3 regions of the Priestia sp. P1_B12_1 genome follow, and region 1 is predicted to be linked to each of the others. Evidence: riboswitches for the same ligand, from Rfam matches in the RefSeq annotation. Region 1 holds a riboswitch; each other region holds the start of a gene.
The links. A riboswitch is a leader RNA that binds a small molecule or an ion and turns the genes downstream of it on or off. The one in region 1 is predicted to bind cyclic di-AMP.
Positions count from the first base shown of each region.

Region 2: it holds a riboswitch for cyclic di-AMP, as region 1 does, so the genes downstream of both, AC1D0Y_RS01620 (APC family permease) here and kdpF (K(+)-transporting ATPase subunit F) in region 1, are expected to answer to the same signal.
Region 3: it holds a riboswitch for cyclic di-AMP, as region 1 does, so the genes downstream of both, AC1D0Y_RS01345 (dicarboxylate/amino acid:cation symporter) here and kdpF (K(+)-transporting ATPase subunit F) in region 1, are expected to answer to the same signal.

Region 1 covers NZ_JBFTZR010000006.1:103,370-111,489, reverse strand. Annotated here, with positions in the region: partial or broken gene kdpDN (KdpD-like non-kinase potassium sensor) at 1-354, opposite strand, end outside; gene kdpC (potassium-transporting ATPase subunit KdpC) at 408-974, opposite strand; gene kdpB (potassium-transporting ATPase subunit KdpB) at 988-3,063, opposite strand; gene kdpA (potassium-transporting ATPase subunit KdpA) at 3,085-4,746, opposite strand; gene kdpF (K(+)-transporting ATPase subunit F) at 4,771-4,851, opposite strand; cyclic di-AMP (ydaO/yuaA leader) riboswitch at 5,222-5,364, opposite strand; gene AC1D0Y_RS19700 (hypothetical protein) at 5,380-5,517, opposite strand; cyclic di-AMP (ydaO/yuaA leader) riboswitch at 5,590-5,732, opposite strand; gene AC1D0Y_RS19695 (undecaprenyldiphospho-muramoylpentapeptide beta-N-acetylglucosaminyltransferase) at 5,891-6,958, opposite strand; gene AC1D0Y_RS19690 (CHY zinc finger protein) at 7,136-7,471, shown strand; gene AC1D0Y_RS19685 (ArsR/SmtB family transcription factor) at 7,491-7,805, opposite strand; gene AC1D0Y_RS19680 (putative quinol monooxygenase) at 8,010-8,120, shown strand, end outside.
Region 2 covers NZ_JBFTZR010000001.1:296,052-304,171, reverse strand. Annotated here, with positions in the region: gene AC1D0Y_RS01640 (MerR family transcriptional regulator) at 1-205, shown strand, start outside; gene glnA (type I glutamate--ammonia ligase) at 289-1,623, shown strand; gene AC1D0Y_RS01630 (hypothetical protein) at 2,246-2,380, shown strand; gene AC1D0Y_RS01625 (N-acetylmuramoyl-L-alanine amidase) at 2,545-3,579, shown strand; cyclic di-AMP (ydaO/yuaA leader) riboswitch at 3,771-3,912, shown strand; gene AC1D0Y_RS01620 (APC family permease) at 4,075-5,901, shown strand; gene AC1D0Y_RS01615 (cation diffusion facilitator family transporter) at 6,011-6,988, shown strand; gene AC1D0Y_RS01610 (glycosyltransferase family 2 protein) at 7,027-8,004, opposite strand; gene AC1D0Y_RS01605 (GtrA family protein) at 8,001-8,120, opposite strand, start outside.
Region 3 covers NZ_JBFTZR010000001.1:238,599-246,718, forward strand. Annotated here, with positions in the region: gene ablB (putative beta-lysine N-acetyltransferase) at 1-56, opposite strand, end outside; gene AC1D0Y_RS01325 (peptidase) at 83-1,348, opposite strand; gene AC1D0Y_RS01330 (3-oxoacid CoA-transferase subunit B) at 1,362-2,024, opposite strand; gene AC1D0Y_RS01335 (CoA transferase subunit A) at 2,009-2,710, opposite strand; gene AC1D0Y_RS01340 (aspartate aminotransferase family protein) at 2,711-4,060, opposite strand; gene AC1D0Y_RS01345 (dicarboxylate/amino acid:cation symporter) at 4,169-5,404, opposite strand; cyclic di-AMP (ydaO/yuaA leader) riboswitch at 5,585-5,739, opposite strand; gene AC1D0Y_RS01350 (NAD(P)/FAD-dependent oxidoreductase) at 6,349-7,818, opposite strand; gene AC1D0Y_RS01355 (ATP-binding protein) at 8,036-8,120, opposite strand, start outside.

The DNA.
Region 1 (8,120 bases):
ATGAGCAAGTTCATCGATAATTACAACTTTTGGGCGCCTTCTTACAATCGCCAGCAAATCAAGCTCTTTCAATTCTTTTCCTTTATAAAAAACGGTTTCTCTTTCGATTACTTCTAGATTTCCGATCATCTCTTTAGTCTCGTGCCTGCCGTGTGCTTCTATATATCCAACTACGACATCTATGCCTTCTTTGACTAAATCGTGCGCATCTTGAAGCATTTTATACGTCTTTCCTACTCCCGGCGCGGCACCGATGTAAAGTTTAAGCTTTCCTCGCTTCTGATCATGAAGTTCACGCAATAGTTCTTCCGGAGTTTTTCTTCGAAAGTATGGATGAGCTTCTTTTTCTTTCATTGTTTGTACTCCTTTAGCACACTCGCTTCAATACATGAAGCGAGTGCATGTAATTAGCGCTCTCGTTGAACAGCTAAATTTAGCTCTACTACATTTACTCGTTTTTCACCAAAAGCTCCTTGCTGAGTGTGTTCTTTGATCAGCTCTTTTAGCATGTTGGTTTTAATGTGCGCCGCTTTTGCCACTCGTTCTACTTGTGCATATGCAGCTTGTGGCGTAATGTCAGGATCGAGTCCAGAAGCCGAATTTGTGACGGCATCAACTGGAATTCCTTCTTTTGGCACCTCGTTTTCTTTTTTCCACGCCGCTACGGATTTCTCGATACGATTCGTAAGATCTTTATTTGAAGGTGCTAAATTCAACGACCCAGATCCTGCCCCGTTATAATCGATACTAGAGACTCTGCCATGGAAAAATTCATTGCTTGTAAACTGCTGTCCAATGAGCTTAGAACCGATAACTTGGTGGTTGTTTGAATAGATTAAGCTGCCGTTTGCTTTACTTGGAATAGCTGTTTGAGCAATACCTGTCATCACAACAGGATAAATAAGACCACAAAGAATTATCATCATAATTGTTAAGCGAACAATAATGCTTCCCGTTCGTTCTGTTTGTATCATCGTTTCTTCTCCTCTACATTACAAATGAAAGTAGTAAGTCAATTGCTTTAATCCCAATGAATGGAACCAACACCCCGCCTAACCCGTAAATGAACAAATTTTTTCGCAATAGGGCGTTAGAACTCATCGGCTTATACGCAATTCCCTTCATGGCTAAGGGAATTAACAGCGGGATAATGACCGCATTAAAAATAAGCGCTGACAATACGGCAGATAGAGGTGAATTCAGCTTCATTACGTTAAGAGCCTCCATTTGCGGAATCGCCAAGGTAAACATCGCTGGAATAATGGCAAAATATTTCGCAATATCGTTTGCGATACTGAATGTAGTTAAGGCACCCCTTGTCATTAATAGCTGTTTTCCAATCGAAACGACTTCAATGATTTTTGTGGGATCGGAATCCAAGTCCACCATATTTGCTGCTTCTTTAGCAGCTGAGGTTCCGCTGTTCATTGCTAAGCCAACATCAGCTTGAGCAAGTGCAGGGGCATCGTTTGTCCCGTCACCTGTCATGGCAACTAGCTTTCCCTGCTGCTGTTCGTATTTAATCACTTGAATCTTGTCTTCTGGCTTGCATTCCGCAATAAATTCATCTACTCCCGCTTCTTTTGCAATGGTTGCTGCGGTTAGCGGATTATCTCCTGTACACATGACTGTTTTAATGCCCATTTTACGAAGTTCCTCAAAGCGTTCTTTCATTCCTGGTTTTACCGTGTCTTTTAAATAAATCAAGCCGTAAATTTTATCATCAGCGGCGACGGCAAGCGGCGTGCCACCAGCTCCTGCAATTTCGTTTGCTTTTTGCTGCAAATCAGAGGGAACCATCCCGCCATTTGACTCTACCCATGCCGTGACGGCGTCCACTGCCCCTTTTCGTACAGATACATTCTGTAAGTCAATGCCGCTCATTCGCGTTTCAGCTTTGAATTCAACAAACGTCCCTTCGGTTTTTTTAAGATCTTCTACCCCCATGCGGTTTTGAATAAAATCAACAACTGAGCGTCCTTCTGGTGTTTCGTCATAAAGAGAAGAAACAAACGCCCATTTGTAAAGTTCACGTTCGTCTGTGCCTTCTACAGTCGTTAATTGATGAGCCATTCGGTTTCCAAACGTAATGGTGCCGGTTTTATCTAAAATGATTGTGTTAATGTCACCAGCTGCTTCTACTGCTTTTCCTGACATAGCGATCACGTTAAACTGCGTAACTCGGTCCATCCCAGCAATTCCAATGGCCGATAATAATCCTCCAATTGTCGTAGGAATGAGGCAAACGAGCAGTGAAATTAAAATAGCCGTGTCCAGTTGAAAATGTAAGTAGTTTGTAAATACAGGAAGCGTCACAACAACTAGTAAGAAAATAATCGTCAAACTTGTTAAAACCGTATTTAGCGCAATTTCATTTGGCGTTTTTTGACGCTCTGCTCCTTCAACAAGCGAAATCATTTTATCTAAAAATGATTCACCTTGCTCACACGTAATTTTAACTGTAATTTCATCGCTGACAACTCTTGTACCTCCAGTTACAGAGTTAAAGTCCCCGCCTGCTTCTTTCAAAACAGGTGCCGATTCACCGGTAATGGCCGATTCATCAACAGATGCCAGTCCTTTAATGATTTCTCCATCTCCAGGAATCATTTCGCCTTGTGAAACGACGACGATATCTCCTTTTTTTAGGTGCGATGCCGAAACTTGTATCATTTGCCCGTTTTGAAGTTTATTAGCTGTAATATCACCTTTCGATTGCTTTAATGAGTTTGCCTGTGCTTTTCCTCGACCTTCTGCTAATGCCTCTGCAAAATTAGCAAAAACAATTGTGAAAAATAACACGAGAGATACGGCAATATTAAAGCCTGCGCTTACTGTACTTTCTCCGAAAAGATCTGGAACAACAGCTAAAAAAAGCGTAATAACAAACCCGATTTCTACTACGAACATGATAGGGTTTTTTATCATCGTTCTTGGACTTAGCTTGATAAAAGCCTGCTTTACTGATTGAATAAAAATCGATGAAGTTTGTTTATCTACAGCACCTTGAATGTGACTGTTACGATCCAATTCAAGATTATTCGTAAAATTCCGTTTATTCATTATAATCCTCCGCTTTCTTGATTACAGTGTCAAATACTCAGCAACCGGCCCAAGTACAAGCACTGGGAAAAACGTAAGTGCCCCTACAATAACGGTAGTTCCAATTAAAATGCCGCTAAATAAAGACGTATCCGTTTTAAATGTCCCAGGTGTTTCAGGAACAAGCTGCTTAGATGCTAGTGAGCTCGATACCGCCAGCATCGTAATTAGTCCGAAGTAGCGTCCAATATACATAACAATTCCCGTAGAAATGTTCCAAAACGGAGTTGCGTCACCGAGTCCTTCAAAACCAGAGCCATTGTTTGCTGCTGATGATGTAAATTCATACAGTGCCTGGCTTAACCCGTGAAAGCCTGGGTTTGATATACCTTCTATTCCTAAATGAGTAGTTAGCGCTACGGCTGTTCCTCCTAAAATTAGCAGCGGCTGCAGAATAAGCGTCACGGCGATGAGCTTCATTTCTTTTCCTTCAATTTTTTTACCTACGTATTCTGGTGTTCTTCCAACCATTAAACCTGATAAAAATACGGCGATGATGACGTACATCATGACATTCATAAATCCTGCTCCGACACCGCCAAATACGGTATTTAACATCATATTTCCAAGCGTTAACAACCCGGTAAGAGGTGTAAGGGTATCGTGCATGGTGTTGACCGCACCTGTTTCACTTGCTGTCGTCACGATGGCGTAAAGCGTCGACATACCGACACCAAAACGAACTTCTTTGCCTTCCATATAACCGCTCGCTTCATTTAGATGAAAAGCATCAAGTCTTGGATTGCCGCCCCACTCTGTTACAAACGCTGTGCTTAAAATAACGATAAACAGCATACTCATCGCTACAAACAAGATGCGGCCTTGCTTACGCTGTCCGATCATTTTTCCGTACGTAAAAGGAAGTGCTGTTGGCAATAAAAGCATAAGGACAATTTGTAATACATTGCTCAACGCGTTAGGATTTTCAAATGGATGGGCTGAATTAACACCAAAAAATCCCCCTCCGTTGTTGCCTAGCTCTTTAATTGAAAGAAAAGAAGCAACTGGTCCCCTTGCTATTTGCTGTGTTGCCCCTTCTAATGTATGGGCAGTCACCGTTCCGCTTAACGTTTGAGGGACACCTGAAATCATAAATAAAATGCCGGTTATAAAAGCGATAGGAAGTAAAACACGCGTAATTGATTTCACAAAATCAACAAAAAAGTTTCCTATTTCCTTCCCTGCCAACCCGCGAATAAACGCGATTGCTACTGCAAGTGCCGTTGCTGGTGCAGCAAACATCATAAATACAACGGCTGCCATCTGCGAGAAATAGGACAAACCTGATTCACCGCTGTAATGCTGCAAGTTCGTATTTGTCATAAAACTAATGGCCGTGTTAAAAGCAAGGGCCGGATCCATTCCTTTGATGTGGCTTGGGTTAAGCGGCAGTACTCCTTGAAACCGGAAGATAAGATACACCACAAAAATCATAAACGTATTCGCTAAAACGAGAGCAATTGCATATTGCTTCCACGTCTGATTATGCCCTTTAATTCCTGCCGCTTTAAACATCACCGATTCTATCTTTCCTACCAAGCTAGTGTTTTTATCGTTTGAAAACACATTCGCTATATAAATACCTACGGGCTTTGCAATAAGCGCTACAAAAACAAGCAGCAGCGCAACTGATAGTAGAAAAATCCCCACGTTTAATTCCTCCGCTTATTAAAATTGTTCTGGATTTAACAGTACATATACTAAATAAATTAAAACGAGAACTGAAATACCTAGCAAAATGAACGACACGTTCACTTCTCCTCTCTTTCGTCTACTACACGAGACGACCAGCAAATAATTCCGTACATAGCAGCTGTTAATATGACAAGCGTTCCCAGCATGATTATATCCAAGTTGCTCCCTCCTAACTGTTTCTTACCACCAATGATTAAGCGTAGTGACTGTTACCGTGCGTAAAGCATCACGCCCAAGTGAGCTAGCAGCGAAAGGTTATCTTTGATTATTCCTAACGTATTGTTGATCTCGTTTTAAAAGCCCTACTATATCCTCTTTACGGTGCAGACATAAGCTGCTCTCCTATTTTTCCATAAAAAAACCGCAGAAGAGAGTCCTCTTCCGCGGTTTAATGCACGACAAATAAGCCGTGATCGACACGAATTTTTTCACTCCCAAAACGCTTACGGAGTTAGCTGTCGGATTCGGGTTATGGAAGTAACCCTACTCAGTTAAGAGATTCACCCCTAGTACATACGTACAAAATATTGGGTCCCCCGCTCATAATTGATTAAGCGTATATTTGTTATTTAATTTTTAGACTTAATTATGGTTTTTACTGCTGCGTTTAATACTTTGATTAGCTAACATAGACAAATAGCGGTTTGCTAGATCAAAAGATTGCTGATCACATATTGCACGATATTCAATCATTTGAATCATTTGCTTAGATAAATGCATGTTAACGCTCCTTTCGCCTATATTTTGAAAGGAACGCGCTATCCGCTTTTATAGAAAACGGCCACGATTACACCATCCTCTCTCTTAACGCTTACGAAGTTAGCTGACGGGTTCGGGTCAAGAAAGTAACCCTACTCAATTATGAGATTCACCCCTAGTAATTGGGTCCTCCGCTCTTTCCCTCTCTTTCAGGAAAGACTCAGCGTTTCACTGTGGAACGTTTCATGAGAGTAATCTTACTCCTGTTAAAATTTACTGTCAACAACATTTTTTGAAATTTTAAAAGCTTTATTTTTTGCTGTTTATTCATTATTTTAAAATAATAAACCCAAAGAAAAAAAGCGTTCTTATCGAGGAGATAAGAACGCTTTTTTTAGCTCATTTTCTCAATTTCATTTACAAGAATTGAAATGGCATCCGTTTTTGTTGCTTCACGCATTGTACGCTTCATCGTACTTGCCTGCTGCTGAAGCTCATTTACTTCACGCAAAAACACTTCTTTTGTTAACTGTTCTTCTTCCACAACCATACAGTAGCCTTTTTTCTTAAAGGACTGTGCATTTAAAATTTGATCTCCTCGGCTTTGTGCTTTTGACAAAGGAATAATCATCATGGGTTTATGAAGGGCTAAAAACTCAAAGATAGCATTTGATCCGCCGCGTGTAATCACATAATCAGTCGCCGCTAGAACATCTGGAAGCTGTTCATTTACATATTCTAACTGACGGTAGCCCGACTCTTTTTCAAGGCTTGTATCAACATTGCCTTTTCCGCACAGGTGTACAATTTGAAATTTCTTTTGCAGTTCAGGCAAGGACTCTCGAACAATCTCATTGATGCGACGTGCTCCTAAACTTCCGCCCATAATGGTTAAAATTGGGCGCTTATCATAAAAGCGAAGCCAGCTTTCCCCGTTCGCTGCGCTTCCGCTAAATAATTCTTTTCGAATAGGTGAACCAACAACCTGCACTTTTTCTTTTGGAAAATAGTTTGCCGCTTCATCAAAAGAAGTGAAAATTTTAGTGGCAAATTTCTGCGCAATTTTATTTGCCAGTCCCGGTGTTAAATCACTTTCATGAATGAACACGGGAATGTTTAGCGATTTAGCAGCCATTACAACAGGGACTGTGACAAAACCGCCTTTTGAAAACACAAGAGAAGGCTTTAACTTTTTCAGCACGCGACGTGCATCGCCAACTCCTTTTGCTACCCGAAATACATCTTTTACATTTTCCATATCTACGTATCGACGCAGCTTCCCGCTTGAAATCGCATGATATGGAACGTTTAATTTTGTAATTAATTCTTTCTCAATACCATTGTGAGAACCGACATAATGGATATCCCATTTTTCACTGTCTAATTCTTTCATAATGGCAATGTTTGGTGTTACGTGTCCAGCTGTTCCGCCTCCGGTAAAAACGATAACTTGCTTACTCATTTTTTCTTCCTCTCTTTACTTCACTTAATGGATCTGTTTTGACATCAATTTTTATCTGATCTTTTTAGCATGCAATCTGACATGTAAAACGATGGTTTTATTATAGCATTTTTCTTTTTACATATGTATGATAAGGCGTATAAAAGCATGCTATACTTTTCATAGGGAGTGATGATAATGAACAAATCTGCACCTATAGTAAAAGGTGATACGGTGGATTCCGAAACGCGCTGCATGCACTACCGTACGGATAAAGATATTATTGCAATAAAATTTTATTGCTGTAATACATATTATCCATGCTATCAATGTCATAACGGACATGCTGATCATGATATTAAAAGGTGGCCAAAAGCTATGTTTAATGAAAAAGCTATTCTTTGCGGAGTATGTAAACATGAGCTATCCATTCATGAATATTTAACCTGTAACTCGACTTGCCCTCACTGTCGTTCTTCTTTTAATCCCGGATGCAGCCTGCATGGACACATTTATTTTGAACAAAAAAGCTGAACAAAACATTGTTCAGCTTTTAAAATAACTGCTCATCTATATTTATAATGGAAGGAAGCAGACCTGGGAACAATTCCTCAAGTTCTTCTAAACGCAAGGAATAATAGTGCTGCGTACCTTCTATACGTAGTTTGATAATTCCAGCTTCGCGAAGTACTTTAATATGATGTGATAGCGTTGATTTTGATACATTTAATTTTTGATAATACGAACAGGTCTGCTCCTTTCTTGTCGCTAAACACTGTACAATTCGCAGCCGGTTAGGATCACTCAACGCGTGTAAAATAGGCGTTAATTTAATTTCAGATTTCGGTGGTTGATAAGGTTTTCTCATGCTTAAAATATAACACAGCTTCTTTTGTGTATCAATGTTCGATAACTTTCGAACTAAATTCCTTGCACTGTTATTTAATCGGTGTTATAGTTTCATTGTTCGATGATATTCGAACTTATCTTCATTTTAATCATAAATTGAATGAAAGATTAAAAACAAAACAAATAATATAAAGCACCATCATTATTAAAGGAGGAATCACCCATGATTCATTTACAAGCTTCAATGAAAGTTAACCCAGCAAAAAGAGAAGAATTTTTAGAAAACGTACAAGAACTAATTAAGCATTCTTTACAAGAAGAAGGAAACAGCAAC
Region 2 (8,120 bases), on a different contig from region 1:
AAACTTAGCAGGTGTAAAACAGCTGTTTCATCTTCAAAAGGAGCAAAAAGGGCATAAGCAAGAAGAAAAAGTTGTGGCAGCAACAGCAAAGCCAGAATTAACGGACGATGAATTGCGAAAAATGCTTCGTGCAGAACTTATGCAAGCAGGCCGTTTTAATCGAGCAACTTTAAATCAAGGAGATATGTCCAGGTTCTTTCATTAATAAAGTTATCAATATTTATGCCGTTCGTATATGAGGGGTATAGATTATAAATATTATATAGAGATTTAGGGGAGGATCACACGATGGCAAAGTACACAAAAGAAGATATTTTCCGCAAAGTTCAAGAAGAGAATGTAAAGTATATTCGTCTTCAGTTCACTGACATTTTAGGAACAATTAAAAACGTTGAAATTCCAGTAAGTCAATTAGAAAAAGCGTTAGACAACAAAATGATGTTTGACGGTTCTTCTATTGAAGGGTTTGTACGTATTGAAGAATCAGATATGTACCTATTCCCGGACATTGATACATTTGTTATTTTCCCTTGGACATCTGAAAAAGGTAAAGTAGCACGTTTTATTTGTGACATCTACAATGCAGATAGAACTCCGTTTGATGGCGATCCACGTAATAACTTAAAACGTGTGTTAAAAGAGATGGAAGAGTTAGGATTTACTGATTTTAACCTTGGACCTGAGCCAGAGTTCTTCTTATTCAAATTAGACGAAAAAGGCGAACCTACATTAGAATTAAATGATAAAGGTGGCTACTTCGACTTAGCGCCAACTGACCTTGGTGAAAACTGCCGTCGTGACATCGTATTAGAGCTTGAAGAAATGGGCTTTGAAATTGAAGCATCTCACCATGAGGTAGCTCCTGGACAACACGAGATTGACTTCAAATATGCTGCTGCATTAAAAGCTTGTGATGATATCCAAACGTTCAAACTTGTTGTAAAAACAATTGCACGTAAACATGGCTTACATGCTACATTTATGCCAAAACCATTATTTGGTGTGAATGGTTCAGGTATGCACTGTAACGTTTCATTATTTAAAGATGGTCAAAACGCATTTTATGATGAAAACGGTAATCTAGAGCTAAGTGATACTGCTCGTCAATTTATCGCAGGTATCATCAAGCACGCACACAGCTTTACAGCAGTAACAAATCCTACTGTAAACTCTTATAAGCGTCTAGTGCCTGGATATGAGGCTCCTTGTTATGTTGCATGGTCTGCTCGTAACCGTAGCCCATTAATCCGTATCCCAGCTTCTCGCGGCGTAGGAACTCGTGTTGAGGTACGTAGCGTAGACCCAGCTGCTAATCCATATTTAGCAATGGCTGTTCTATTAAAAGCTGGTTTAGATGGAATCAAGAACAACCTTGAAGCTCCAAAACCTATCGATCGTAATATCTATGTAATGACAAAAGAAGAGCGTGTTGAAGAAGGTATCGTAGATTTACCTGCAACATTAGCTCAAGCTTTAGATAGCTTCCAATCAAACGAAGTTATGGTTTCTGCATTAGGTGAACACTTAGCAGAGCACTTCGTTGAAGCGAAAGAAATCGAATGGGATATGTTCCGTACACAAGTTCATCCTTGGGAACGTGACCAATACATGAGCCAATATTAATTCTTAAAAGTCCGAGAGATCGTTTATACGTTCTCTCGGACTTTTTTGTTTTCAAAATGAATAACATTGCGCATATTAAATATTGAACTAAACTGTTCATAAAATAAGTATAGCTGCCTGTCGTACAATTTACGGGAGGCTTTTTATTGTTTTGTTAGATACAGGAAAGAATTTAGTTATATGAATTAAAAAGGATAAGCTTTTTGTCTCATTGAATCTATATGTAAAAGTAGTGTATAACAGATAGAGAGATTGTTTATGTGTTCACTCTGCACTTCAGTATAACTTCAGAGAATTTTCAGCCAGTCGTAGTATCATTAGAAAATACTGTTGGAGAGGAATGGAATGAAAATGCAAGAAGGAAATTTTTTCAAAGGTTTAGTAATAGGCATATTAATAAGCATTCCAATTTGGATTATTCTCATTGTTATAGGCGTTCTGCTTTTTAAATAGGTCTTAACGTTATAAATAATAGACCCTCTTGATCTATACTTTAATCAACCAGAATAGAATCTGGACCAAAAATATGTTAGGGGGGAGAGAAGATCCGCACGATGAATTGTGCGGATTTTTTTATTGGTAGGGTGAACGTAGATTTCATCTATTTAGTTGCTTCTAGCAGTTGATTGGAGGGAAAGGCGAAGACTCCTGCGGGAAAAGCGGAATAGGTGAGACCCCGCAGGAGCGCACGCGACGAGGAGGCTCACCAGCCGCCCGCGGAAAGCGAAGCCTTGCACGGAAATCAACAGCGATGTAACAAGCCATCCATACTAGCGCATTTATCCCATTTGTTCGTTTTTAGGTTGAAGTGATGTCGTTATGTCTCAATCTCCTTTTTTAGTAATTTTTCACTAAGTAGGCTAGTATACGTAGCACTTTTTTCCCCCATGCATATGTTAAAAATAAGGAGGGACAAGTAATATGAAAAAAATCTATCTTGATGCAGGACATGGTGGGGCAGACGCAGGAGCGGTTGGAGCAAACGGACTGTATGAAAAAAACTTAGTTTTAAAAATCCAACAATATTTAATAAGCTATTTAAATAGCATGTACAGTGATTTTACAATTAAAACCACTCGTACCACAGATGTTTTTTTATCGTTATCTCAGCGCGCTTCTCAAGCTAATTCGTGGGGCGCAGATGCATTTATGTCTATTCACGTAAATGCCGGTGGAGGAACAGGGTACGAAGATTATGTTTATAGAAGCGCTAGCAATGCCAGTAAAACGTTTCAATCGATTGTCCACGGCCAAGTACAGCCAGCGCTGCTGTCGTATAATCATCCGAATCGCGGTCGAAAATCAGCCAATTACGCGGTGCTTCGCTTAACAAATATGCCTGCAGTACTAACTGAAATAGCTTTTATTGATAACAGTACAGATGCAGCACTTCTTCAAAATGAAGCTTTTTTAAAAAGCATGGGTGAATCGTATGCAAAAGGAATTGCCGTATATTTAAATTTACCTCGTCGTGCAGTTCCAAACCCAAATCCAACACCAACTCCGAATCCATCGCCTTCTGAACCGGGTACAAAAACGTATACGATCAAGCAAGGAGATACGCTTTACAGTATTGCACAGAAGTACAAAATAACAGTACAGGCGCTTCAAGAAGCGAATACAGGGCTTTCTGATCCGTTAACACTGCAGGTTGGAAAAACAATCGTTATTCCTTCAGGAACTTCACCAATACCATCTCCAACACCACCTTCTGAACAATATCCACTTCCTAATGGAATTTTAAAACAAGGCGATTCTGGAGAAGCAGTGAAACAGATTCAAAGAGCATTAAACGCGGTTAATTTTAAAGTAGGGTCAGTAGACGGAATATATGGAGTACAAACGAAAGATGCAGTCAGACGTTTTCAGCTTGTGTATCTTCCTTATGATGTAGATGGCATTTATGGTCCTCAAACGAAAAACAAGCTAGCAGCCGTTTTAAAAGCAAAAAGTTAAAGAAAGCAGGTCTTCTGTAAGCAGGCAGAAGGCCTTTTGTTTTCCCCTTAAAAGCGCCTTAAGTACTATTTTATCGTTTACGTAAAATAATGCTTTACAAACCATTTGTACGGGAGTATATTATCTAAGAACAAAGGATAGTTATGAAAGAAACTTGTTATCAATCATACCCTTTAACCGAAAATTATATTGACCTGTTATCGCTTAATTCGTCAGAAGTGGGGGACCCAAATTTGTGCATTGTCACTTGGGGTGAATCCTTTTTTAAAAGGTAGGGCTACTCTCATAGCCCGAATCCGACAGCTAACCCCATAAGCGTTTTGGAGAGGAGGTTTAAGCTGTGTAAAAACGCTGAGAACCCTTAGTGTTTTTTTTGTGCGCTTTTTTAACATAAAAAGGTATTTTTTAGGGATAATATCACTTATTCATGAACTTGTAACGGAGCTTAGCAACGAACAGTGAATAGTAGCTAAGCAATCATCGGAGGGAAATTACGTGAACTATTCAGTTCTCAAGAGATTATTGATTGGAAAGCCGCTCAAAACAAAAGAGTTAGGCGATCAAAAGCTTAGTAAGCTTAAAGCGCTGGCTATTTTATCATCAGATGCCTTATCTTCAGTGGCTTATGGAACAGAACAGATTTTGATTGTCCTTGCAACAGTGGGCGTGCTTGCCTATTGGTATTCGATTCCAATTGCGATTGGGGTATTGGTGCTGCTGACGGCTTTAATTCTTTCATACCGTCAAATTATTTATGCGTATCCGCAAGGCGGAGGAGCTTATATTGTTTCCAAAACCAATTTAGGAGAAAATCCTGGGCTTATCGCTGGAGGATCACTGTTGGTGGATTATATTTTAACAGTTGCTGTGAGTGTTTCAGCAGGAACCGATGCTTTAACTTCGGCTTTTCCAACGCTGCATCATTACAATGTAGTAATTGCGTGTTTGCTGGTGATTTTTATTACCGTCTTAAATTTACGCGGTGTAACAGAATCCGCTTCTGTATTAGCTTATCCGGTTTATTTATTTGTTATTGCTCTTATTTTGTTAATAGCGGTAGGCTTTTTTAAAATAGCGACAGGTCAAGTTTCACCTGAGCTTCATCCATCTCTCGGTACAGTAGTGCCAGGTATTAGTTTGTTTTTATTATTAAAAGCTTTTTCATCAGGCTGTTCGGCATTGACAGGTGTAGAAGCTATTTCAAATGCAGTGCCTAACTTTAAAGAGCCAGGTGCAAAAAATGCGGTTCATACATTAATGCTGATGGGCGGTATTTTAGCCGTTTTATTTTCTGGCATCACGTTTTTAGCTTATTGGCTTGGTATTTCTCCAAAAGCAGATGAAACGGTTGTATCACAAATTGCATCGAGTGTGTTTGGACGAAATGGATTTTATTATTTTATTCAAGGTACAACAGCTCTAATTCTAGTGCTAGCGGCGAATACGGGCTTTTCAGCGTTCCCTTTGCTGGCTGTGAACTTATCGTCTGATAAATACATGCCAAGAATGTTTCAAATTCGTGGCGATCGACTAGGCTATTCAAATGGAATTGTGACCCTTGGAATTGCTTCTATTGTCTTAATCGTAGCTTTTAAAGGAGCGACTGAACAATTAATTCCTCTTTATGCAGTCGGGGTGTTTATTCCATTTACGCTTTCTCAAACAGGAATGATTGTCAAATGGCTTAGAGAAAAGCCGGCCGGCTGGCAAGGGAAGCTAACCATTAACTTAATTGGTGCCCTCATTACTTTAACGGTGCTAATCATTTTGTTTACAACGAAGTTTTCACAAGTATGGTCCGTGCTCATTTTCTTGCCGGTTATTGTCTATATTTTCCATCGCGTTCATACGCATTATGAAGCGGTAGGAGAACAGCTTCGCATTAAGCAAGGAGAAAAGATTGGAAAGCTTGAAGGAAGTGTGGTCATTGTTCCTGTAGCAGGAATGACAAAGGTAGTAGAAAATTCATTAAATTATGCAAGAACGATTGGTGATACCGTTATTGCAGTGCATGTGGCCTTTGATCGAGAAAGCGAAAAGAGAATGGAAGAGAAGTGGGAGAAGTGGCAGCCCGATATTCGTATTGTTACGTTTCATTCTCAATACCGCAGCTTAGTGCGGCCGCTGTTTCGATTCATCGATATGGCTGAGGAAAAAGCGCGGGAAAACAATATGGCTATTACGGTCGTTATTCCGCAATTCATTACGAAAAAAAGCTGGCAAAATATCCTGCACAATCAGTCCAGCCTACTGTTAAAAGCACATTTGCTTTACCGTAAAAACGTAATCGTTACAACTGTACCGTATCGTTTTAAAAAATAATGAAACATGACTAAAAACCTCCAACTTAGATGTTGGAGGTTTTTAATTTTTAAATTCACATACACTAACCGTAATCGAATCTCATCAAAGGCGCAAACGGAGGGATTGTATGAGTGAATTAATTAAATTGTTGCGAAAAGGAAATAAATCGGCTATGATGGCCGCTATAGTGAATACCATTATTTCCATTATTAAAGGGATTGCATTCGCTTTAACAGGGAATGTAGCAATGTTTGCTGAAACGATGCACAGCTTAGGAGATGCAGCTAATCAGTTTTTTGTCTTTATAGGTTCGGCATTAAGTAAAAAAGCCCCGACCAAACGATTTCCAAATGGTTTCGGCCGATTGGTTAATCTTGTTCTATTAGGAGCAGTTCTTGTAGTAGGGATTATGGCGTTTGAAACGATTAAAGAAGGATATCACCATATTCTTCATCCAACGAAGTCTTCAGGCTTTATTTTAAATATTGCAGTACTTGGCATCTCGGTATTGCTTGAGATGTTTGTCTTATTTAAGGCAATGAAAGAAATTTTGCACGATGTCGGAATGAATACCGCAGAGGTCAATGTTTTTACGCACAGCTTTGTTCATTTAAAGAAAGCAAAGCCAGCAACCAAGCTGGTCTTTATGGAAGATCTGGTAGCTACTGGAGGAGGCGTATTGGCGTTAATAGCCGTTTTCATTTCACGGTTTACACCTTTTCACCAAGCTGAAGGAATTGCTTCTATTTTAATTGGGCTTATGATGTTTTTTGTAGTAGGACGAGTATTTTTAGATAATGCTGCTGGAGCCCTTGGTGAAGCAGATAAAGAAATGGAAATAAAAATTGGCGCGATTGTCATGCAAGATGTACAAGTGCGTGATATTCAAACGTTAATGGTGATGAAAGAAGGGGAAGAGCTTCACGTTGAATTAAAAGTAGAAATTGATCCTTCTTTAACAGTGGCAGAAGCTGATGATATTAAAGATCGTCTGGAAAATCGTATTTTACAGGAAAAAGGAGTAACGGATGTCATTATTGAATTTGATGAAGATAATGGAATTCCGGACTGGGCGCCAAGTGATTTACAGCTTCAAAAAGAATAAAAACAAGGAAGAAAACAACTGTTTTCTTCCTTGTTTTTTTAGCTATATACTTTTTCACGTACGTTTGGAGAATCTGTTGAAGCTTTCGAGAAGTTAATGGTTTCACGTACAACGTAAATAGGTCTATTTTTACTTTCATCGTAAATTCTTGCGATGTATTGTCCGACTAAACCTAAACCAAGTAGCTGAATACCGCTAAAGAAGGTGATAGCTACCATAATAGAAGTCCAGCCAGGCTGAATATTTTTACCTATCAGCCAAACAACAATCGAATAACTTAACACTAAAAGTGATACAAAAACCGATAATAAGCCAATAACCATTACTAAACGCAAAGGCTTCGTTGAAAACCCAATAATTCCATCTGAAGCAAACTTGATCATCTTTTTTAAAGGATATTTTGTTTCACCAGCAAAGCGTTCATCACGCTCATATTCTACGTATGTTTGCCTGAAGCCAATCCAAGACATCATTCCTCGTACAAACCGATTGCGTTCAGTCATTTTTTTGAATACATCCGCTACTTTTCGGTCGATAATACGAAAATCTCCCGTATCTTTAGGGATTTCGATATCGGACATATAATTTAAAAAGCGATAAAAATACTTAGCCGTGGCTAATTTAAAAAAGGTCTCTCCGCTTCGTTTCTTGCGCTTTGCATATACAATTTCATAGCCTTGCTGCCATTTAGCAATTAATTCGGGAATCATTTCCGGCGGATCTTGTAAGTCCGCATCAATAATAACGATAGCATCACCTTGAGCATAATCAATGCCTGCTGTTACGGCAGTTTGGTGCCCGAAATTACGAGCAAAATCAATAACTTTTACGTTAGAATCCATAGCCGCTACGTCTTTCAAGATTTCAATTGTTCGGTCGGTGCTGCCGTCATTGACGAAAATGAATTCATAGTTAATGTGGTTTTTATGCATGACCGAAAGCAAGCGATTGTAGCATTCATTAGCTACTTCTTCTTCAAAATACATAGGTACCACGATTGAAATTAGTTCTTTCATGCTTTACCTCCTATCGAGCGATGGTTTGTGTGCTTAAACGTCCATATTTTATTAAGGAAAAAATTGATAAACATTCCTATACAAGTAGACAACAGTTGTCCGATTATTGGATTAGC
Region 3 (8,120 bases), on a different contig from region 1:
TCTAAAAAAAGAGTCATAGCAAAGGTTGGCTGACAAACATTTTCTTGTTTCCCCATTTGTTTGTATCCTCTCCCTTTTTAGCTTAGTCTGCAATACTGCACCAGTCTGCTACAGTGAGAGCAATAATTTCCGCTGCGTCAAGCATCGTTTGAATACAAATATACTCATTCGGAAAGTGGGCCACTTCTGTTACTCCCGGTCCAAAAACAACTGTTGGAATATCCCCTACTTGTGACAGTATCCCTCCGTCCGTTCCCCAAGGAGATGCTTCAATGATCGGCTGATTCTGTTTCACTTGATAAAAAGAGGACGAAAGAGAGGTCATAAGCGGATGCTCCAATTCAATTTCACCGGGAAGCCAGTGGGCCCCAAACCATTCCAAGTCGACAGGGTGCTCAGCAAACCACTCATCACGCTGATGCAAAAGTTCAAGCCAGGATTTCATTTCTGCTCTGACATTTTTCATTTTTTCATGCGGAGCAACTCCTATCCTGCCTTCTAATATTACTTGATCAGCGACTGAAGAAGGCCACGTTCCTCCTTGTATATTTCCGATATTAATCGGCACGGGAATGGGAATTTTATTATAGAGCGGATCGGTAATTCGGCTGTTTCTCTCTTTTTCAAGACCCTCAATATGTTTAAGCACCACAGCTGCTTTTTCAATCGCACTCACGCCTTCATACCGAGTCCCTCCATGTGCTGCTACTCCATGCACGGTGACTCGAAACCACATGGAGCCTTGCTGTTTAGGGAAGATCTTCATGTTGGTTGGTTCTGGAATAATGGCACCATCTGCTTTGTACCCTCTAAGTACACAGGAAAGTGTTCCTGCACCTCCGCTTTCCTCTTCTACTACGCTTTGAAAAATAACATCTCCTTTTAGTGAAATATCTAGCTCTTTCAACGCTTGAATAGCTAAAAGTAATGACACATTTCCTCCTTTCATATCCGTTGCTCCGCGTCCATATAAGTTTCCATCTTTTACAACAGCCGTATAAGGGTCTTCCGTCCACTGTGAAAGATCTCCGGGTGGTACTACATCAATGTGCCCATTCAAAATGATGGATTTCCCTCCACCTTTCCCTTTTAACACGCCTACCACATTTGGACTATCTCGAAAAGTAGAACGATTGGAGGCAAAAGCTTCATGGCTGCGAAGTATTTTTTCATCCGGTTCCCATATATCAATATCTAACTGCAGCTGTCGAAGGCGTTCAATGACAATTGCCTGCGCATGCTTTTCAGAACCTTGTACGCTTGCTTCTTCTACGAAACGCTTGAGTAAACGCACTGCACTTTGACGATGCTCTGTCATCCAGTTATGAATAGATTGCTGTATGTTCATGTAAGGGTCCTCCTTATGGTATCGTAATCAATTGATCACTCAGGCGAACTGTCGCTTCTGTTGAACTCAAAATATCCTCTACGGTATAAGGAGACATTAACTCTGTTAGAAGAAGCGCATCTTTTTCTACTTTAAAAACCGCCCTATCTGTAATAACTAATCCCACGCAGCCCGAAGCAGTCAGAGGTAAAGAGCACGTCTTAACCAGCTTCGGTTCTCCTGTCTTGCTCGTATGATTCATTAGCACAATGACTTTTTTCGCTTTTTGAGCTAATTCCATCGCTCCTCCCATCCCAGGAACTCGCTTACCTGGCACAATCCAATTAGCTAAATCCCCTTTTTCACTCACTTCTAACGCGCCAAGAATGGTCATATCGACGTATCCTTTTCGAATCATCGCGAAGGCTGTAGCACTATCACAGTATGAAGCCCCGTGAACGGTAGTTGTTGGATAGCCTGCTGCATTGCAGACATTCTCATCTTCTTCACCCAAAGGAGGCGAAGATCCTAACCCTAAAATTCCGTTTTCAGCATGAAACATCACATGAACAGCGCTTGGTACATAATTAGGAATAAGAGAAGGAATGCCAATCCCTAAATTAACAATCATGCCGTTTTTGATTTCAGCCGCAGCACGTTTTGCAATACGATGACGAATATCTATTCCCAAACCCATTTCCAATTCACTCCTTTTGAAGGGACAATATAATCCACAAATACACCTGACGTTATCACGTTCTCTGGGTCAATGTCCCCAAGAGGAACGATTTCATCCACTTCAGCAATAGTGATACGACCTGCCATAGCCATTAATGGATTAGTGTTTCGAGCGCTTTTATCATAAAGCAAGTTGCCGAATGGATCTGCTTTTTTTGCATATACAAAAGCTACATCGGCTGTGAGTGGTTTTTCAACTAAAAATGTCTTGCCGTCTACTTCCACTTTTTCTTTTCCAAATTGAATAATGTCATTTTCAATTCCTACATCAATCAGTACTCCTCCGAGTCCAACTCCTCCCGCTCGAATCCGTTCAGCAAGCGTTCCTTGAGGAGAAAACTCAACTTTCAGCTTTTCTTCTGTCATCAGCGTTCCAGCCACTGGGTTCGATCCAATATGAGAAGCGATCAGCTTTTGAATTCTTCCTTGGCTTACCAATTTTCCCGCACCAATATGAGGAAAGCCTGAATCATTACATATCAATGTAAAATTTGATTTTCCGCTTTCAATAAGACCGTCAATGAGAGAAGGCGGGCTGCCTACTCCTCCAAACCCTCCTATCATCAGCGTAGCAGCATGATCCACGTATTCAATCGCTTGTTCCACAGTTGTAATCTTTTGAAATGAGTTTTCGACCTTTGTCACTCATTCCACCTCATTTCCCTGTTTTTCATTTTGCACTTCATGCAATGTTTTCGAAAGCAGATCGACCGCTTCATCAAGTTGACGATGAGTAATCGTAAATGGTGGCGCAATAATAATACCGTCTCCTTCGACTCCGTCTGTTCCTGCTTGCGAAGGATAAAGGAGAAGACCATTTTTTTGGGCTTTACTTATTACGCGCGTTGTCATATTTTCAGAGGATGAAAAAGGCTCCTTCGTTTTTGGATTTTGCACAAGCTCAAGACCAACTAATAAGCCTTTACCACGTATGTCCCCAATGATAGGGTAAAGAAGCTGAAGTTTCTTCAATTTCCCTACTAAATAGTCTCCTTTCAGCGCTGCTTCTTGAACAAGATCATGCTTTTCAATATAGCTTAAAACAGCTATCCCTACAGCGGATGACAGCGGATTAGCGCTTAGCGTATGTCCGCTCATAATTAATTTGGATCCGTTCATAATAGGTTCAATCGTTTTGCTGCTAGCTAACGTAACGGCTATTGGTGTATATCCTGCTCCCACTCCTTTTCCAAGCGTCATAATGTCTGGTTTAACTCCCCAGTGCTCATATGCAAACATCACGCCTGTACGCCCAACTCCCGTCATGACTTCATCCGCAATCCATAACACATCATATTTATCACAAATTTCTCTTATCACTTCATAATAGCCAGGAGGAGGTGTAAGGGCTGCTCCGGCTGCTCCTACAATGGGCTCGGTAATAAAAGCAGCAATATGTTCAGGGCCGGTTCGTTTGATAACTGTTTCCAATTCGTGTGCACAAGCAAGATTACAGGATGGATAGGTTTGATGAAACGGACATCGATAGCAATAAGGAGGCGAAACCGAAGGATAATCTTCAAGCAAAGACGAAAAGCGTTTTCGTCTTCCAACGTGCCCTGACATAGACAGAGCTCCTATTGTAATACCGTGATAGCTCATCCAGCGTGACAAAACCTTTGTTTTGGTTGGCTTTCCTTGCTCTTGAAAATGCTGAATTGCCGTTTTCATAGCCGTTTCAGTCGCTTCTGTCCCGCTGTTAACAAAAAAGCTCCACTGGAAATGATTGCTGCTTAATTCACATAGTTTCTTAGCTAAGGCTTCTGTTGGATCACTTGTAAACTGCGACCGATATACAAACGCAACTTTCTGTGCCTGATCGGTCATCGCATCAATAATTTCTTTTACGCCGTGTCCGATACTTGCTGTAACTGCCCCCGACGAAGCATCTATGTACCTTTTTCCATCTTGGTCGTACAAATAAATTCCTTTTCCATATGAAATAACTGGGTAGTCGTCGTCGAGCAGCGGCTTTATTACATGAGTTTTATTCATTTCCGCACTCTCCTTTCAAACATACACTCTTATTAAACTGTATGCTGAAACGAAGAGTTTCTTGCCAATAAAAAAAGCCCTAGCATATAGCTAGAGCTTTTACGCTTATTAAGCTGATTGCGTTACAGATTTATCGATACGCTTTGCTTCTGACTCAGCCACAATAACGGCACACGCAGCGTCTCCCGTAATATTTACAGATGTACGAAGCATGTCAAGCAAGCGATCAATTCCAATAATCAATCCGATACCTGCTACAGGCAAGCCAACCGAACTCAATACCATTGCTAGCATAATGAGACCAACTCCCGGCACACCTGCTGTACCAATACTAGCAAGCACCGCTGTCAATACAACCGTCACAAGAGCACCCAGCGACAGGTCAACACCGTATACTTGTGCAATAAAAATAGTCGCTACACCTTGCATAATTGCCGTCCCGTCCATGTTAATGGTAGCACCTAACGGCTGAACAAAACTGCTGATGGACTCCGGGACACGAAGGTTTTTTTGAGCCACATTCATTGAAATCGGAAGCGTTGCATTACTGCTTGATGTACTGAATCCAACTGTCATCGCAGGAGCAAAACCTTTAAAAAATTCAATAGGGTTACGTCTCGCCATAAGAGCGACTGATCCTCCATATGTTACAATCGAATGGATAAACAGTGCGAGCACGACTACAATCATGTACAGCCCCATCGCTTTAATTGCCTCCCAGCCTTGACTTCCAACCGCGGTTGCAAGAAGTCCAAATGTTCCGTAAGGAGCAAACTTCATCACTAGATTTACAAGATACATCATCAATTCATTGCCTTGCTCAAGTAAATTGTAAAGCCCTTTTGTTTTATTTCCAAGCATCGTAATACCAAAACCGATAAAGATAGAGAAAACGATAAGTTGAAGCATATTCCCTTCAGCCATCGCTTGGATTGGGTTGACTGGAATCATATTTAAGAATGTCTCTCCAACCGGCGGTGCTTTTTCGGCTTCAAAAGAAGCGTTTTTTGTATCAAAAGATCCAAACGTACCCGGTTTAATTGCATACGCTAAAATTAAACCAATAATAATAGCAACGGTTGTTGTAACTAGGAAGTAGGAAACTGTTTTAGCCCCGATTCTTCCTAGTTTTTTAGGATCTCCTAAACCTGCTACACCTAACGTGATAGAGAAAAACACAATTGGTACAACAAGCATTTTAATTAAGCTTAAGAAAATTTGGCCAAGCGGTGTAAACAAGTACTTGTCCAGCGGAGCAAAAGCACTTGGAGCAAAAGCATTGATCAACACTCCCACAACAGCACCAGCAATCAGCGCGATAATAATCTTTGTCGATAGCTTCATAGATTTACCTCCCGCAAATAAATTATATTAGAATGATTCTAACTACCATACTTATTTTACCATGCATTGAGAGCGATAACACTCAAAATATACAATATATTAAAAATTTTCAGATTAATAGTTTAGGAATATTTTTATCTATACAAAAAACCATGAGAATATCATGGTTTCATAGACCTGTTATTCCCTCACTGAATGCTTACGGAGTTAGCTGTCGGATTCGGGTACGTGAGTTACCCTACTTGATTTATTCAAGATTCACCCCAAGTACACTACGCACAAATATGGGTCCCCCGTTCTCTTATAAAACAAAAGAGATTAAGCAAATAATTTTCTTTAATATTTTTGCATGATAATAATTCTTACTTTAATTAAAATTCATTTTATATGTTTCTGTCAAGTTTTTATTCAAAAATAATGCAGGATTTTATCATAAAAAGTTGAGCATTGTTATATTTCAAAATATTTACATCATATTTCAATAAACCACAAACAGTTATTTAACAAGACTTAAAATCTAATGGATAAAAAATTAATTCAAAAAATAGTTTGTAAAGTGAACTTTCTTTTCATTAAATTACATTCATAAATTTGCATAATTATTCTAATATCCGCGTACTTTACTGCTTTCATAAATATTTTACTCAACAAAAAATAACTCTTTCCAACTGTTGATTTTATCCTTGTATTGCTTGATATAAATTCTCTAAAATTTCACTGAATTTGTTGATAGAAATAAATGGACATTGTCAATTCGCCTTATTCTATTTAATTCTGCTCACGATAGAAATATGGATGCCGTAATACCTTTTAAAAAAGGAGCGAGTAATTATCATATAAAACTATCGGAGTTGGAGGGGTATGGGTATAAGTTCTTTACTTTTTACTTATTCGCTTTCGTTATTTAACACATATAAAAAAAGAGGCCGTGACGGCCTCTTTTTTTATACAGTAACAGGTTCAGAACTTGCTTTGCGATTCTTTAATTTTTCAACAATGTCACGCGCTACCCACACACCGCACGCACTTGCCTGCGCGAGTCCTCGCGTAATACCAGCTCCGTCTCCTCCCACGTATAAACCGGAAATTTCAGTTTCAAACTTATCATTTAACTTCGGACGGGCTGAGTAAAATTTCGCTTCCACACCGTAAAACAGCGTATGTTCAGATGCTAACCCAGGCGTTACATGATCCAGTGCTTCTGTCATTTCAATTAAGCTTTTCATCGTATTGTAAGGAAGCACTAAGCCTAAGTCACCCGGTACAGCTTCTTTTAACGTTGGTTCTAAAAAGCCCTCTTTAATTCGAGTCGCTGTTGAACGACGGCCCTTTAAAATATCTCCATACTTTTGAACAACTAAGCCCCCGTTTGACAGCATATTAGCTAATCTTGATACTTCGTGCGCATATTCGTTCGGCTGATCAAATGGATCCGAAAATTTATGAGAAACAAGCAGCGCAAAGTTCGTATTTTGACTTCCAAGCTTCGGATCTTTGTATGCGTGTCCATTTGCTAACATAATACCTGAATGATTCTCTACTACCACATGTCCTGAAGGATTGCTGCAAAACGTTCTAACTCTTGTACCTACGGACGTATTGTAAATGAATTTCCCTTCGTACAAGTGCTTGTTGATTTCTTCCATAACAACGTTGGATGTTTCTACTCGAACGCCGATGTCCACTTGATTGTTAATCATTTTTAAACGACGTTTTTTTAGTAAGTCGCTCATCCACTTCGAGCCGTCTCGACCTGGTGAAACCACCACTTTATCAGCCGTAATTCTTTCACCATTTTTCAATTCAATACCGCGCACGATATGCTGACCATCTTCTTTTTCTGTTATTAAATCGGCTACTTCCGTTTTATACTGCATATCAATTTTTTCTTTTAAATATTCATAAATGCTTTTTAAAATTTCTAAATTTTGCTCTGTTCCTAAATGACGCACTTGGGCACGCAATAGCTTTAATCCTGCTGCGTATCCGCGTTTTTCAATTTCACGAACTTTATCAGTTAACGGATCCGTAATCGTATCGGTTGCTCCGTGTTTTAAATTAATTTCATCCACGTATTTAATTAAATCTACCACCTGTGATTCAGACAGATAATCCGTCATCCAGCCTCCAAATTCACTTGTGATATTAAATTTTCCATCTGAATATGCGCCGGCTCCACCGAAACCATTTGTGATAGAACAAGCAGGCAAACAGCCAGCAAACTCTTTTTTGCCAACCGCAGGCGGACATTTTTCAATTTTTTTCTGAAGAATCGGACAATTACGTCGATAGATATCGTGTCCTTTATCGATTAATAAAATAGTTGCTTCCGGTAATTTTAACGTTAACTCATAGCAAGTAAAAATCCCAGCGGGTCCTGCCCCTACCACAATAACATCATAATTTGAGTTCATTGTACATTCTCCCATCATCTTTTTTCTTCGGGTAAAAGATAAAAGTTATTGACCGAATTTTCTTTTTTTATTATCATTCGGTTATTTTCTAGCCATTTGATAATATATCAAAAACAAACCCTTTAGTCAACAATATACACGAACATTAAAATAAAAAAATAAAAAAACATTCGTTTTTATTTCAATCAAATAAAAACCAGTGAACGAATAGCAAGCGCTATGAAATGTTCACTGGTTCTTTAATATACGGAAGAGCAATTTCTACTTTTGTTCCTACTCCTACTTTACTCGCAAATGAAATA